4 regions of the Neptunomonas sp. XY-337 genome follow, and region 2 is predicted to be linked to each of the others. Evidence: predicted binding sites of a transcription regulator. Region 2 holds the regulator's gene; each other region holds the start of a gene.

What was found. The regulator sigma-54, encoded in region 2, starts transcription at its own class of promoters, with help from an activator protein. The targets are predictions, from matches to a motif close to TGGCACNNNNNTTGCTNT.
Region 1: a site for sigma-54 is predicted at 1,573-1,590, ahead of glnL (nitrogen regulation protein NR(II)). Genes of this name have one in related genera too.
Region 3: a site for sigma-54 is predicted at 1,945-1,962, ahead of E4L36_RS01335 (hydrogenase small subunit). Genes of this name have one in related genera too.
Region 4: a site for sigma-54 is predicted at 1,599-1,616, ahead of E4L36_RS09230 (ANTAR domain-containing protein). Genes of this name have one in related genera too.

Annotation. Positions count from the first base shown of each region.
Region 1 is NZ_SPLL01000011.1:28,169-31,329, forward strand. Features, by position in the region: gene ntrC (nitrogen regulation protein NR(I)) at 1-438, opposite strand, end outside; gene glnL (nitrogen regulation protein NR(II)) at 428-1,504, opposite strand; gene glnA (glutamate--ammonia ligase) at 1,829-3,161, opposite strand, start outside.
Region 2 is NZ_SPLL01000002.1:175,508-178,668, forward strand. Features, by position in the region: gene ptsN (PTS IIA-like nitrogen regulatory protein PtsN) at 1-329, opposite strand, end outside; gene hpf (ribosome hibernation promoting factor) at 348-638, opposite strand; gene E4L36_RS04450 (RNA polymerase factor sigma-54) at 685-2,196, opposite strand; gene lptB (LPS export ABC transporter ATP-binding protein) at 2,235-2,963, opposite strand; gene lptA (lipopolysaccharide transport periplasmic protein LptA) at 2,967-3,161, opposite strand, start outside.
Region 3 is NZ_SPLL01000001.1:236,944-240,104, reverse strand. Features, by position in the region: gene hypF (carbamoyltransferase HypF) at 1-1,833, shown strand, start outside; gene E4L36_RS01335 (hydrogenase small subunit) at 2,074-3,150, shown strand; gene E4L36_RS01330 (nickel-dependent hydrogenase large subunit) at 3,150-3,161, shown strand, end outside.
Region 4 is NZ_SPLL01000003.1:446,894-450,054, forward strand. Features, by position in the region: gene E4L36_RS09225 (CmpA/NrtA family ABC transporter substrate-binding protein) at 1-965, opposite strand, end outside; gene E4L36_RS09230 (ANTAR domain-containing protein) at 975-1,565, opposite strand; gene E4L36_RS09235 (nitrate reductase) at 1,797-3,161, shown strand, end outside.

The DNA of each region.
Region 1 (3,161 bases), on a different contig from region 2:
GGGCGCTTCACCAATAATTTCGGCGTTATCGAGTGTGTCCTCAGCTGCGGCATTGCTGCGTTTTTCATGGGCATGCTCGACGGCGCGCTGCACAAGACTCACAGCTTCGTCCACATCAAACGGCTTAGGTAGATACTCAAATGCGCCGCCTTGATAGGAGGCGACGGCACTATCCAGATCTGAATGTGCCGTCATGATAATAATTGGAAGATCAGGGTGTGAGGTGTGCAACTGCTCGAGCATCGCTAACCCATCAGTGCCCGGCATACGAATATCACTCACAATGGCATCGGGCACTTGGGTTTCAAGCTGCTTGATCACCGCATCAGCCGTTTCAAAAGCATTAACCTGCACACCACTTTTAGAGAGGGCACGATCCAGCACCCAGCGAATCGAGCGGTCGTCATCGACAATCCAAACATTTCCGTTAGTTTTCATCGTTTCTCTCCAGAGGAATAAGTAGCGTAAAGCAGGTGTGGCCCGGTTCGCTATGGCACTCGATTAAGCCGTGATGCTGGCTGATGATCGATTGTGCGATGGATAAGCCGAGCCCTGTCCCTTCAGCGCGGCCACTGATCATCGGGAAGAAGATGTTCTTAACCATCTCCTCCGGGATGCCAGGGCCGTTATCAATGATCTCTATACTGCACACCAAACGATGCGATTCTGCACTGAGCGTCACTTGGCGGCGTGTACGCGTGCGCAGCTTTAGTACAGGTGCAGGGATATTATTTTCCAGCATCGCCTGCACTGCGTTGCGCACAACATTTAAAACAGCCTGTATGAGCTGCTCATTATCGCCGAGCAGCTCCGGAATACTGGGGTCATAGTCACGCTCAATTATGACCTGCCCGGTGACTTCCGCCTTCACAATTGTGCAGACCCGTTCCAGCACGGAGTGCACATTCAGTGGTTGGCGCTGCGCGATTTTATGCGGGCCCAAAAGGCGATCAACTAGGTTACGTAAGCGGTCTGCTTCTTCGATGATCACCTGTGTGTATTCATGCAGTTCAGGATCATCTAACTCCGCCTCTAGCAGCTGTGCAGCGCCGCGAATCCCACCCAAAGGATTTTTGATTTCATGCGCCATACCACGAACAAGGTTACGCGTCGTTTCATGGCGCATGAGCATCTCTTTCTCTTGCTCAATACGGCGTAAACGATCGCGTGCTTGAAGTTCAACCAAGAGAAACGGCTGACCGTGCTCTTGAATGCAACTAACGCTGTAATCCACTGTAAGAGTATCGCCCGCAGAACTGATGATTTCGGCTTCTCGTCGTGTGTAGGCATGACCGCTCTCGAGCGTCGCCTGCATAGCGTCCAACTCAGCAGGGTTGAGCGCGATCCAGTCGGTGATCGATGCGCTCTGCATACGCCGCAATGTGGCTGCTAGCAACATTTCAGCCGAGGAGTTCATGTACTGAATACTGAGCGAACTATCGAGCAAGATCACACTGCTTGCTTGATTATCGAGTAGTTGCTTAGTCATCGTAGACGTCAACATACGTATTCTCTTACTCACTGTTTGACTGAATAATTTCAGGCCGCTCACCGTCGCAGCTTCTCTAAGCAACAGCAGCGCCTATGCAATAGCGCCTATCTGAAAGTAACTGCAAAAAAGAAGCCAACTCATGCAGCTCCTCCAAGCGCCCAAAATACGAACCTTTGCAGCGCACGGTGCGCTCAAACACCGCACCGAAGCGCACCAATATCGCTCACGCAACCTATATGCACCATTATAGTGCACATAATAAAAGCTGCTGTTATAGGCCGTTATCTGCGGGAAACAAAAAAGCCTCCCGAAGGAGGCTTTTTCTATTAGCAACGCTTATACAGAGTAGTACAGGTCGTACTCAACTGGGTGAGTCGTTTGGTTCACTTTGTCAGACTCTTCTTGCTTCAATGCAATGTATGCATCGATCATGTCGTCAGTGAATACACCGCCTTTCGTCAAGAACTCACGGTCTGCATCCAGCGCAGCTAGTGCTTCTTCTAGCGACGCAGCTACTTGTGGGATTTCAGCCGCTTCTTCTGGTGGCAGGTCGTACAGATCTTTATCTGCAGCATCACCAGGGTGGATCTTGTTCTGGATACCGTCTAGACCCGCCATCATCAATGCCGCGAAGCACAGGTATGGGTTAGCAATTGGGTCAGGGAAGCGCGTCTCGATACGACGAGCTTTAGGGTTCGTTACGTAAGGGATACGGATAGAAGCCGAACGGTTACGCGCAGAGTAAGCTAGCATAACTGGCGCTTCGAAACCTGGGATCAAACGCTTGTAAGAGTTTGTACCTGGGTTAGTCAGAGCATTAAGTGCTTTAGCGTGCTTGATGATACCGCCGATGTAGTAAAGCGCCATCTCTGACATACCTGCGTATGCATCACCAGAGAACAGGTTAACACCATCTTTAGATAGTGACTGGTGAACGTGCATACCAGAACCGTTGTCACCAACGATTGGCTTAGGCATGAATGTCGCAGTTTTACCGTATGCGTGTGCAACGTTGTGTACACAGTATTTCAGTACTTGAACTTCGTCAGCCTTGTTAACCAACGTGTTTGCACCAGCACCGATCTCACACTGGCCCGCTGTCGCTACTTCGTGGTGGTGTACTTCTACATCCAAACCCATTGCAGTCATCGCGTTACACATGTTGCCACGCAGATCGTGTAGAGAGTCAACTGGTGGTACTGGGAAGTAACCGCCTTTAACACGTGGACGGTGGCCTGTGTTACCGCCTTCAAACTTGTGGTTAGAGGACCATGCCGCTTCTTCTGAAGATACAGAGAAACCGCAGCCGCTCATATCGTTGTGGAAATGTACTTCGTCGAATACGAAGAATTCTGGCTCAGGACCAAACATCGCTGTATCAGCAATACCTGTAGACTTCAGGTACTCTTCTGCGCGCTTCGCTACAGAGCGTGGGTCACGCTCGTAACCTTGGCCAGTCGCTGGCTCAACGATGTCACAGCGAACAATAACAGTAGACTCTTCAGCGAACGGGTCTAGAACAGATGCGCTGTCGTCTGGAAGCAGGATCATGTCAGACTCGTTGATGCCTTTCCATCCAGCGATAGAAGAACCGTCGAACATTTTACCTTCTTCAAAGAAGTCGTCACCCATCTGATGAACAGGGATAGTAACGTGCTGTTCTTTACCT
Region 2 (3,161 bases):
CACGCATCCTCGGGAACCAACAAAAAAAACATCAGGTCCACTGGGCGGTTGTCAATCGCATCAAAGTCCACCGGAGTTGCTAAGCGGACGAACACACCGACGGCTTCTTGCAGACCGGGGAAACGGCAGTGGGGTATCGCTACCCCATCGCCGATGCCGGTACTGCCTAACCTTTCCCTGTTAATTAATCCTGAAAATACTGCTTCTTCAGCTAGGTCGCTGTGCGATTGGGCGAGATGCTCGCTGATAATCTCAAGCGTCCTTTTTTTGCTGCCACCCTCTAAGTTGTTAAAGACTCGATCAGATGACAGCAGGGATAAAATTGACATGTTAGGCAGATCTATTCGTTATTTGTGACTTTTCATTTTTTCTTTGTGCTTAATGATTTGACGGTCAAGTTTGTCCGTTAAACCATCCAGCGCAGCATACATATCTTCGTGCTCATTCGCAGCAAAAATTTCACCGCCAGCAACGTGCATATTCGCTTCGGCCTTTTGGCTCTGCTTATCGACACTCAGGGTCACCTGTACGTTGGTGATGTTATCAAAATGGCGCTCCAATTTTTCAAACTTTGTATGAACATACTCAGACAGTGCTTCAGTAAGTTCTACGTGATGACCTGTAATGTTAATTTGCATAGCTATCTCCTTTACACAACAGCAGATGTGCTGTTAACAGAACTCATTAAACCAAACGCTTTCGCTCATTAGAAGGCGCGATTCCCATCGCTTCTCTATATTTTGCGATCGTTCGGCGCGCTACTTGAATACCTTCTTCATCCAGAAGTTTGGCAATCTTGTTGTCGCTTAGAGGTTTGGCTGGGTTTTCAGCTGCAATTAGCTTTTTGATGACAGCACGAATGGCTGTAGAGGAGGCTGCACCTCCGTCACTGGTATTCACGTGGCTTGAGAAGAAGTATTTCAACTCAAAAATGCCCCGTGGAGTATGCATATACTTTTGGGTTGTTACTCGGGAGATGGTTGACTCGTGCATCTCGACCGCTTCGGCAATATCGTGCAACACCATAGGCTTCATTGCCTCTTCGCCGTGCTCGAAAAAGTCCAGCTGCCGCTCAACAATCTGCTGCGAGACTTTTAGCATGGTTTCATTGCGGCTTTGCAGGCTTTTAATAAACCAACGTGCTTCCTGAAGATGATTCTTGAGATACGTGTTATCGGCGCTGCTATCGGCGCGCTTGATAAGGCTTGCGTACTCGGTGTTGATTTTCAGTGTCGGCGAGGCATCGTTATTGAGCCGTACCGTCCACTCACCTTTTACTTTTTCCACAAAGACGTCGGGTATCACGTATTCAGCGGCAGTATTGGAGATATAAGCCCCCGGCTGAGGGTTGAGTGACTGAATAAGCGTGACTACGGCTTGTAATTGTGGCTCTTTCAAGCGCAAACGACGCATTAACTGGCGATAATCATGCGTCCCCAGTAGGTGTATATACTGGCGGCATAGCGTTAGTGCTTGAGCCAAAAGAGGCGGCTTTTCTGGTAATTGCTCCAATTGAATGGCAAGGCACTCGCCCAAATCCCTTGCTGCAACACCGGGAGGATCAAACTGTTGAATGCGTTTGAGTACTGCCTCAACTTCATCGAGTTCACTTTCCGCAAATTGCTCGGGTTGCGCTTTTTGTAGATGCTCTAAAATATCTTCGGTGGAGACGCGCAGATAACCAGCGCTATCGATACCATCAATGATGACTTCGGCAATCGCGACATCCGTTTGGCTCATTGGTGTCAGGTTGAGTTGCCATTCCAAATGATCTTGTAACGTCTCTTCGGAGGTGTCGTTAGACTCCATGAAATCATCGTCACGACTAGCCGCGCTGCTGGAACCGCTGCTTATTTGATAAGTGTCGTCCCACGATGAATCGGTGGCCAGCTCCTCAGGAATATCGTTGCTCCACTCCTCCTCAAAGGCAGGTTCAGCGTCTTCACTCTTGGCGCTAGCTTCTGCTGTTGCTTGAGTGGTCGCATCTTCACTGGGGGTGGTGAGCTCTTTAGATTCTGTTTCTGCCGCTGAGGCGTCGCTTTCTTCGCCTGTTTCTAGCATCGGATTACTCTCCAATGCTTCTTGGATTTCGTGCTGTAGGTCCAGGGTTGATAGTTGTAGCAGTTTGATCGCTTGCTGCAACTGGGGGGTCATCGTGAGATGTTGCCCCATTTTAAGCTGTAAAGATTGCTTCATAATTTTGTAGAACTACTCCGAAACAGCAAGATCGTCACTTAGAGTCTAAAGGTATCCCCAAGGTAAGCAGCTTTTACCTGTTCGTTGGCGAGAATGTCTTGCGGTGAACCGTGAGCAAGAATCACTCCTTCACTAACAATATAGGCCTTTTCGCAGATATCCAATGTTTCTCGTACATTGTGATCGGTAATGAGTACGCCGATGCCTCTGGATTGCAGGTGTTTAATTGTCTGCTTGATATCGTTCACAGAGATAGGGTCGACGCCAGCGAAGGGCTCGTCTAGCAATATAAAACTTGGCTCTGAGGCGAGCGCTCTGGCTATTTCGACACGTCGACGTTCGCCACCAGATAGTGCCATCCCTAGGCTATCGCGCAGATGACTTATATGGAACTCTTCTAAAAGGCTCTCGAGCTTTTCACGCCGTTGCGCAGCTGACAGTTCAGGACGCATCTCGAGAATGCCCATCAGGTTGTCGTGAACGCTAAGCTTGCGAAATATTGACGCTTCTTGAGGGAGGTAACCGACACCGCGACGTGCGCGCTCGTGCATGGGCATCGCTGTGACATCGTCGTTATCGATACGAATAGCGCCGTTATCGGCACCAATTAAGCCCACGATCATGTAAAAACAGGTGGTTTTACCAGCCCCGTTGGGGCCCAGTAAGCCCACGATTTCGCCGCTTGCTACGTTGAGTGATACATCGATAACGACACGGCGCTTTTTATATGATTTGGCAAGATGCAGCGCTTCGAGTTGTTTAGTCATCCGCTACTGCTTTCCTTTGGGCTGAATCACCATCTGAACCTTACCGCTGCCGCCATAGGCGTTTACGACAGCTTTATCCATCTGATACACAATCCGCTCGCCGGTGAAGTTGTCACGTGCTTGTTCCACGCGTGCTTGCCCTTTGATCGTAACGGTTTGCTTCGCTATCTCGTAAACCATGCTGTTGCCAAAGGCATC
Region 3 (3,161 bases), on a different contig from region 2:
GAGCAGTGCTCTAGCTGCTTAACAGAGTACCAAGAGCCGACCAATCGGCGCTTCCATGCGCAACCTAACGCTTGTGCTGAGTGTGGGCCGCGTATGTGGGTTGAAAACAGCGGCGGTGAAGAGACCGTAACCGACGATCTATTTGCGTTTATCGCATCCCAACTGCGTGATGGAAAGATCGTCGCTCTAAAAGGACTAGGTGGATTTCATCTGGTGTGCGACGCCACCCATCACGGTGCACTTACGAGCTTACGCCAACGTAAAAATCGGCCTGCCAAACCTTTTGCGCTGATGGTGCGAGATACCGATATTGCTGCACGCTATGTATCGCTAGAGCCTGAAGCAGAAGCCTTGCTTAAATCGCCTGCAGCGCCGGTCGTGCTGTTGCCGTCACAAGGTGAGTCACTCCCTGAAGCGATCGCCCCTGGGCAAAACCAGCTTGGTATTATGTTGCCATACACCCCTCAGCACCACCTGCTATTAAGCGCTTTTGAGACCCCGCTGGTGATGACAAGTGGCAATCACTCGGGAGCACCACAAGCGATTACCAATGGTGTAGCACGCGCTACGCTATCTGAGATTGCAGACTTCTTTGTTATGCATGATCGAGAGATCGTTAACCGGATGGATGATTCAGTGCTGCGTTATCACAATGGCCGTGCATTCGCGATACGGCTAGCGCGGGGCTACGCGCCATTGCGGGTTTCTATGCCAGAGGGGTTTGCTGAGGCACCAGACCTAATTGCCCTTGGTGCAGAACTTAAATCCACGCTGTGCTTCATTCAGCAAGGCCAAGCGATATTGTCGCAACACTTAGGTGATCTTGAAGATGCGGAGACGTTCGATGCGTACCAGCACACCCATGACCTCTATCGTAACCTTTACCAGCACCCAAGTCAGCGTTATGTCATCGATCTTCACCCGCAATACCTTTCTACTCAGTTTGGAGAGTCCAAAGCGGATGGGGCGGTGCTTACTCATGTTCAGCACCATCATGCCCATATGGCAGCCTGTATGGCGGAAGCGGGTATTGCTCGTACCCGACGCGATATTCTCGGGCTCTGCTTTGACGGTACCGGTTTTGGAACGGATGAAACCTTATGGGGAGCGGAAGCCTTGTACGGTGGATATGCGAGTGTGTCACGGGTAGGCACCTTGGCGTCTTTTCCGTTGGTAGGCGGTGCGCAGGCGATTCGTGAACCGTGGCGGGCGCTGGTAGGTCAGCTTCACAGTGCGGGCCTGCTGGCGCGGTTTAAAACGCTTCCATGCTTTGAAGACAAGCCGCTCCGCGTGCTGGAGCAGATGATCAGTAAACAGCTCAATACACCGCTAACCAGCTCAGCAGGGCGGTTGTTTGATGCGGTGGCGGCGGTGCTTGGATGTAGCGCTGATCGCATTAGTTATGAGGGGCAGGCCGCCATCGAGTTAGAAGCGTTCGCGCAAAGAGCGACCGCGGATTCTGCACCACGATACTCATTTGCGCTCAGTGAGCAGGATGGGCTTTATCAATTATCGACAAAACCTATGTGGGAAGCGCTATTGCTAGACCTCTGCAACCAGCGCTACACCGCAGAGCAAATCGCGTTGGGATTCCATAACAGCTTTGCTGATGCGTGGATAGAGCTTGTTGAGCAGGTCGCCGCACGAAACCCCATTGGCGCAGTTGCTTTGAGTGGGGGCGTGATGCAAAACCGTGTGCTTGCTGACAGGCTCTCCGCCCAGTTACAGCGTAAAGGGTTTAGTGTTTTAGAGCATCAAACGTTACCTGCAAATGATGCGGGTGTATCGGTTGGCCAAGCGTTCGTTGCAGCTGCCCAATACTTGGAAAACTGAGTGGAAACTGGCTTTGCGCTTTTGGCGAAACTGGAATGCTAGTTTACGCTTTCGTATTAAAGTTGATTTTAGAATTTCTTTTAACTTATTGAAAAATAACAAATTATTTTTTGGCTTGCTTCTTGCTAATACAGTGTCTGATACCTACAACAAAAATAGACACTGTGTTGAGAGCGGCCGGTCGTACCGAGTTTTGATCTGAACACAGTTGCTCAGTGGCAAGAGATAACGGAGAGCAGAATGTCTCAGATTGAAACCTTTTATGACGTGATGCGGCGTCAAGGGATTACCAGACGTAGTTTCCTCAAATATTGCAGTTTGACCGCAGCAGCCTTGGGGCTTGGCCCGGCGTTTGCGCCTAAAATCGCCCATGCGATGGAGAATAAAGAGCGCACGCCTGTACTGTGGTTACATGGGCTGGAGTGTACCTGTTGCTCCGAGTCTTTTATTCGTTCTGCTCACCCGCTCGTTAAAGATGTAGTGTTGTCGATGATCTCTCTTGATTACGACGATACCTTGATGGCATCTGCTGGGCATCAAGCTGAAGCGATCCTCGAAGAGACCATTCAGAAATACAAAGGTAAGTATATTCTTGCCGTTGAGGGCAACCCACCGCTTAACGAAGATGGCATGTTTTGTATTGTCGGCGGTAAACCTTTCCTCGATCAGCTAAAACACGCCGCTAAAGATGCGGCAGCGATCATCGCTTGGGGCTCATGTGCATCGTGGGGCTGTGTGCAAGCGGCGCGTCCTAACCCAACGCAAGCGGTACCTATCCATAAAGTGATCACGGATAAGCCTATTATTAAGGTGCCTGGTTGCCCGCCAATCGCTGAGGTGATGACCGGTGTTATTACCTACATGCTGACCTTTGACAAGCTTCCAGAACTTGACCGCCAAGGCCGCCCGAAGATGTTCTACAGCCAGCGTATTCACGATAAGTGCTACCGCCGTCCACACTTTGATGCGGGCCAATTTGTCGAGCAATGGGACGATGAAGGTGCCCGCAAAGGTTATTGCTTGTACAAAGTTGGCTGTAAAGGCCCTACAACCTACAACGCTTGCTCCACAGTGCGCTGGAACGAGGGCACATCATTCCCTATTCAAGCAGGTCACGGCTGTATCGGCTGCTCAGAAGATGGCTTCTGGGATAAAGGATCTTTCTATGACCGCCTCACCGATATCCATCAGTTTGGTATTGAGAAAAATGCGGATGAGATCGGCACAGCTGTTGCCGGTGGTGTCGGTGCAGCGATTGCGGCTCACGCGGCTGTTAGTGCAATTAAGCGGGCTCAGTACAAAGGAGATCAAGAGTAATGACCGAGCTA
Region 4 (3,161 bases), on a different contig from region 2:
GCATCAGCGGGCAAGGCACTCAACTGCTGACAGCGCATCATCTGCTGCAACAAAAACTCCCCATGTTGCAAACTCGGCCGGTTTACCTCACGCCCAGAAAAACGCTGCTCTAAGGTGCTCAGTAACGCCACAGAACGCAGTTGTTGCGGGCTAGCATCCAGATAAGGAGGTAAAGCTAACCAGTTGAGTAGCGTGTCCCGATGTTCTGGCAGCCCAATCCACTGGCACGCTTGATAAATAGCCTGCGTCATCGCCCGATAGGTATTAGGATGGCACCGCGCCCATTCGCTGGTAACCCCGAGAACTTTCTCCATATGCGCTCCCCATAGCGTGTAACTACTCACGAGCAGCTCACCAGCACCCTCCTGCACCGCTAGGCTGTTCCATGGCTCACCCACACAGTAGCCATCGATGTCGCCGCGCTGTAATAGACTGAGCATCTTGCCAGGCGGTGCGGCAATTAACTCCACATCACGGCCAATCTCTATCTGATGCTGCGCCAACCAGAAGCGCAGCAAATAGTAGTGATTCGAGAAGGGATAGACCGTGGCGATAATGGGGCGGTAACCAAGCTCGGCTAACATCGCTTTAAAGGCTTTCCCTTGTGCGTGTTGATCCTCCCCAGGCTCGCAAGCCATGTTGAGTCTGCGTTGTAGCGCGCTTGATAGCGTAATCGCGATACCATTTTGGCTCAGTACTAAGGGGGTCTCCATCTTTTGCGGTTTGCCATTGAGTCCCAGTGTCGCCGCTAATGGCAGCGGAGCAAGCATCTGCGCACCGTCCAGCAAACCGTAGCTCACCTTATCGCGTAGCGATGCCCACGAAGACTCTTTACTCAACACCACCTGCAACCCCTGCTGGCGGAAAAAGCCCTGCTCACGTGCCACCACTAACGGGGCACAATCCGCCAGTGCCACAAAGCCTAGTTGCAGTTCGGTTTTTTCCAGTGCATCTATTGTTACCATGATCTGCTCCTAGGTCGTCTTTAGAATGTCAATTACGCTCGCTGCAACGTCGGGTAGCTTTTGACCCCGATCCATCGCGAGTTTACGCAGTGTTTTAAACGCTGCTGCTTCGTCACAGCCCTGATGCTTCATCAATAGCCCCTTGGCCTGTTCAACCACTTTGCGCCCAGCTAACTGTCCTTTGATCTCCGCTAGCTCCTCACGCAGTGCCGCGTGAGCACTAAAGTGGGCAATAGCGGTATCGATAATGGCCGTCACTCGATCGGGCTGGACACCGTCAGCGATATAGGCACTCACGCCTGCATTAATAGCCGCGGCCATCGTTTGGTGGTCGTTCTGCTGCTCGGCAAAAAACACGATGGGACGCGGGTTTTCGCGGCTCATCATCGCCATACTCTCGAGCGTATCTCGATCAGGCGAGTCCATATCGATAATGACGATATCGGGCTGCTCCTTAGCAACTTGCTGATTCAAGCTAGCGATATCGGCGGTGTGACAGATAACGCGGTGCCCTTGCTGGTGCAGCGCTAACGTCAGTTGCCTGATCCGCTGTGCGTCACCATCAACGAGCAACACTCGTAAATTCACTCTTTTACCCATAACGAGCCCATCTTTATTTAATCGTAAGGGCTTTGAGCAAATCCCGTTCCACCTCCGTAGCTGGCATACGCTTTGCTGGTGATCACGTAAGAAGCGTCACGAGAGGAGCCCCTCCTACGCACTGGCGCGTTGACCTTTCGGTTGGAGTTGCACACAAGAACAGGTATTGCAGCGGCCTTTTGTAAGCGCTGGGCAGTACCGCCTGAATAGGCCAATAAATGGGAGAGACTGATGAAGAATAAAACCACCTGCCCTTACTGCGGTGTGGGCTGTGGCGTAGTCGCCGATGTCCAAAACAACCATGTTGCTAGTGTGGCAGGCGATACCTCTCATCCGGCCAATTCAGGAAAACTTTGCGTTAAGGGCTCATCACTGGATAAGGTGCTCGGCGCTACCGGCCGTTTAACTCAACCGAAGGTGAATGGTGTCACCACCGACTGGGACAGTGCGCTGAATGAGGTCGCTGAACAGTTGTTACGCACTATGATGACGCACGGGCCCGACGCGATTGCCTTCTATCTATCGGGGCAGTTACTCACCGAAGACTACTACGTCGCCAATAAGCTGATGAAAGGCTTTATCGGCAGTGCAAATGTCGATACCAACTCACGCCTGTGTATGTCATCGGCCGTGGTTGGTTACAAGCGGGCTTTCGGTGCCGATGCGGTGCCGTGCAATTACGAAGACTTAGAGCGCGCAGACCTGTTGGTGCTGGTGGGCTCAAATGCAGCATGGAATCACCCGATTCTCTTTCAGCGAATGCGCCACGCGAAAGCACAACGCCCTGAAATGCGTATTGTTGTAATCGATCCGCGCCGCACGGCCACGTGCGATATTGCCGACCTACATTTAGCCATACAGCCCGGTACAGATGTACTGCTCTTTACGGGCCTACTGGCCTACCTAGCCAAACACGATGCTCTGGATGAGACCTTTATCAAGCAACATACCGAGCAGTTCGACGCGGCACTCAATATCGCTAACGATACCGCTGCACACCTACCCAGCGTGGCACAAACATGCGGTGTCGAGCTTGCCGCGCTTGAACAGTTTTATCAGCTATTTTTGACGCACCATAAAGTGGTGAGCTTCTACTCGCAAGGCGTTAACCAATCTAGCCAAGGCAGTAACAACGCCAATGCCATCATCAATTGCCACCTCGCCACTGGGCGTTTGGGCTATGCAGGCGCCGGTCCCTTCTCAATCACAGGGCAGCCCAACGCAATGGGTGGGCGGGAAGTCGGCGGTTTAGCCAACCAGTTAGCCGCGCATATGGAGTTCAACGAGCAAGATGTCGATCGCGTGGGCCGTTTTTGGGGCGCTTACAATATGGCCACCCAAGAGGGGCTAAAAGCGGTGGATATGTTCGATGCGGTGGCGAGCGGGAAAATCAAAGCGATCTGGATCATGGGCACCAACCCCGCAGTGAGCTTGCCCAAGTCCGATGCAATCTGTGCAGCACTGAAGCAGTGCCCGCTGGTGATCGTATCCGACTGTATCGCCCACACTGACACGCAGGATTATGCGGATATCTGTTTACCGGCAACCGGCTGGAGTGAAAAAGATGGTACGGTGACCAACGCCGAACGGCGCATA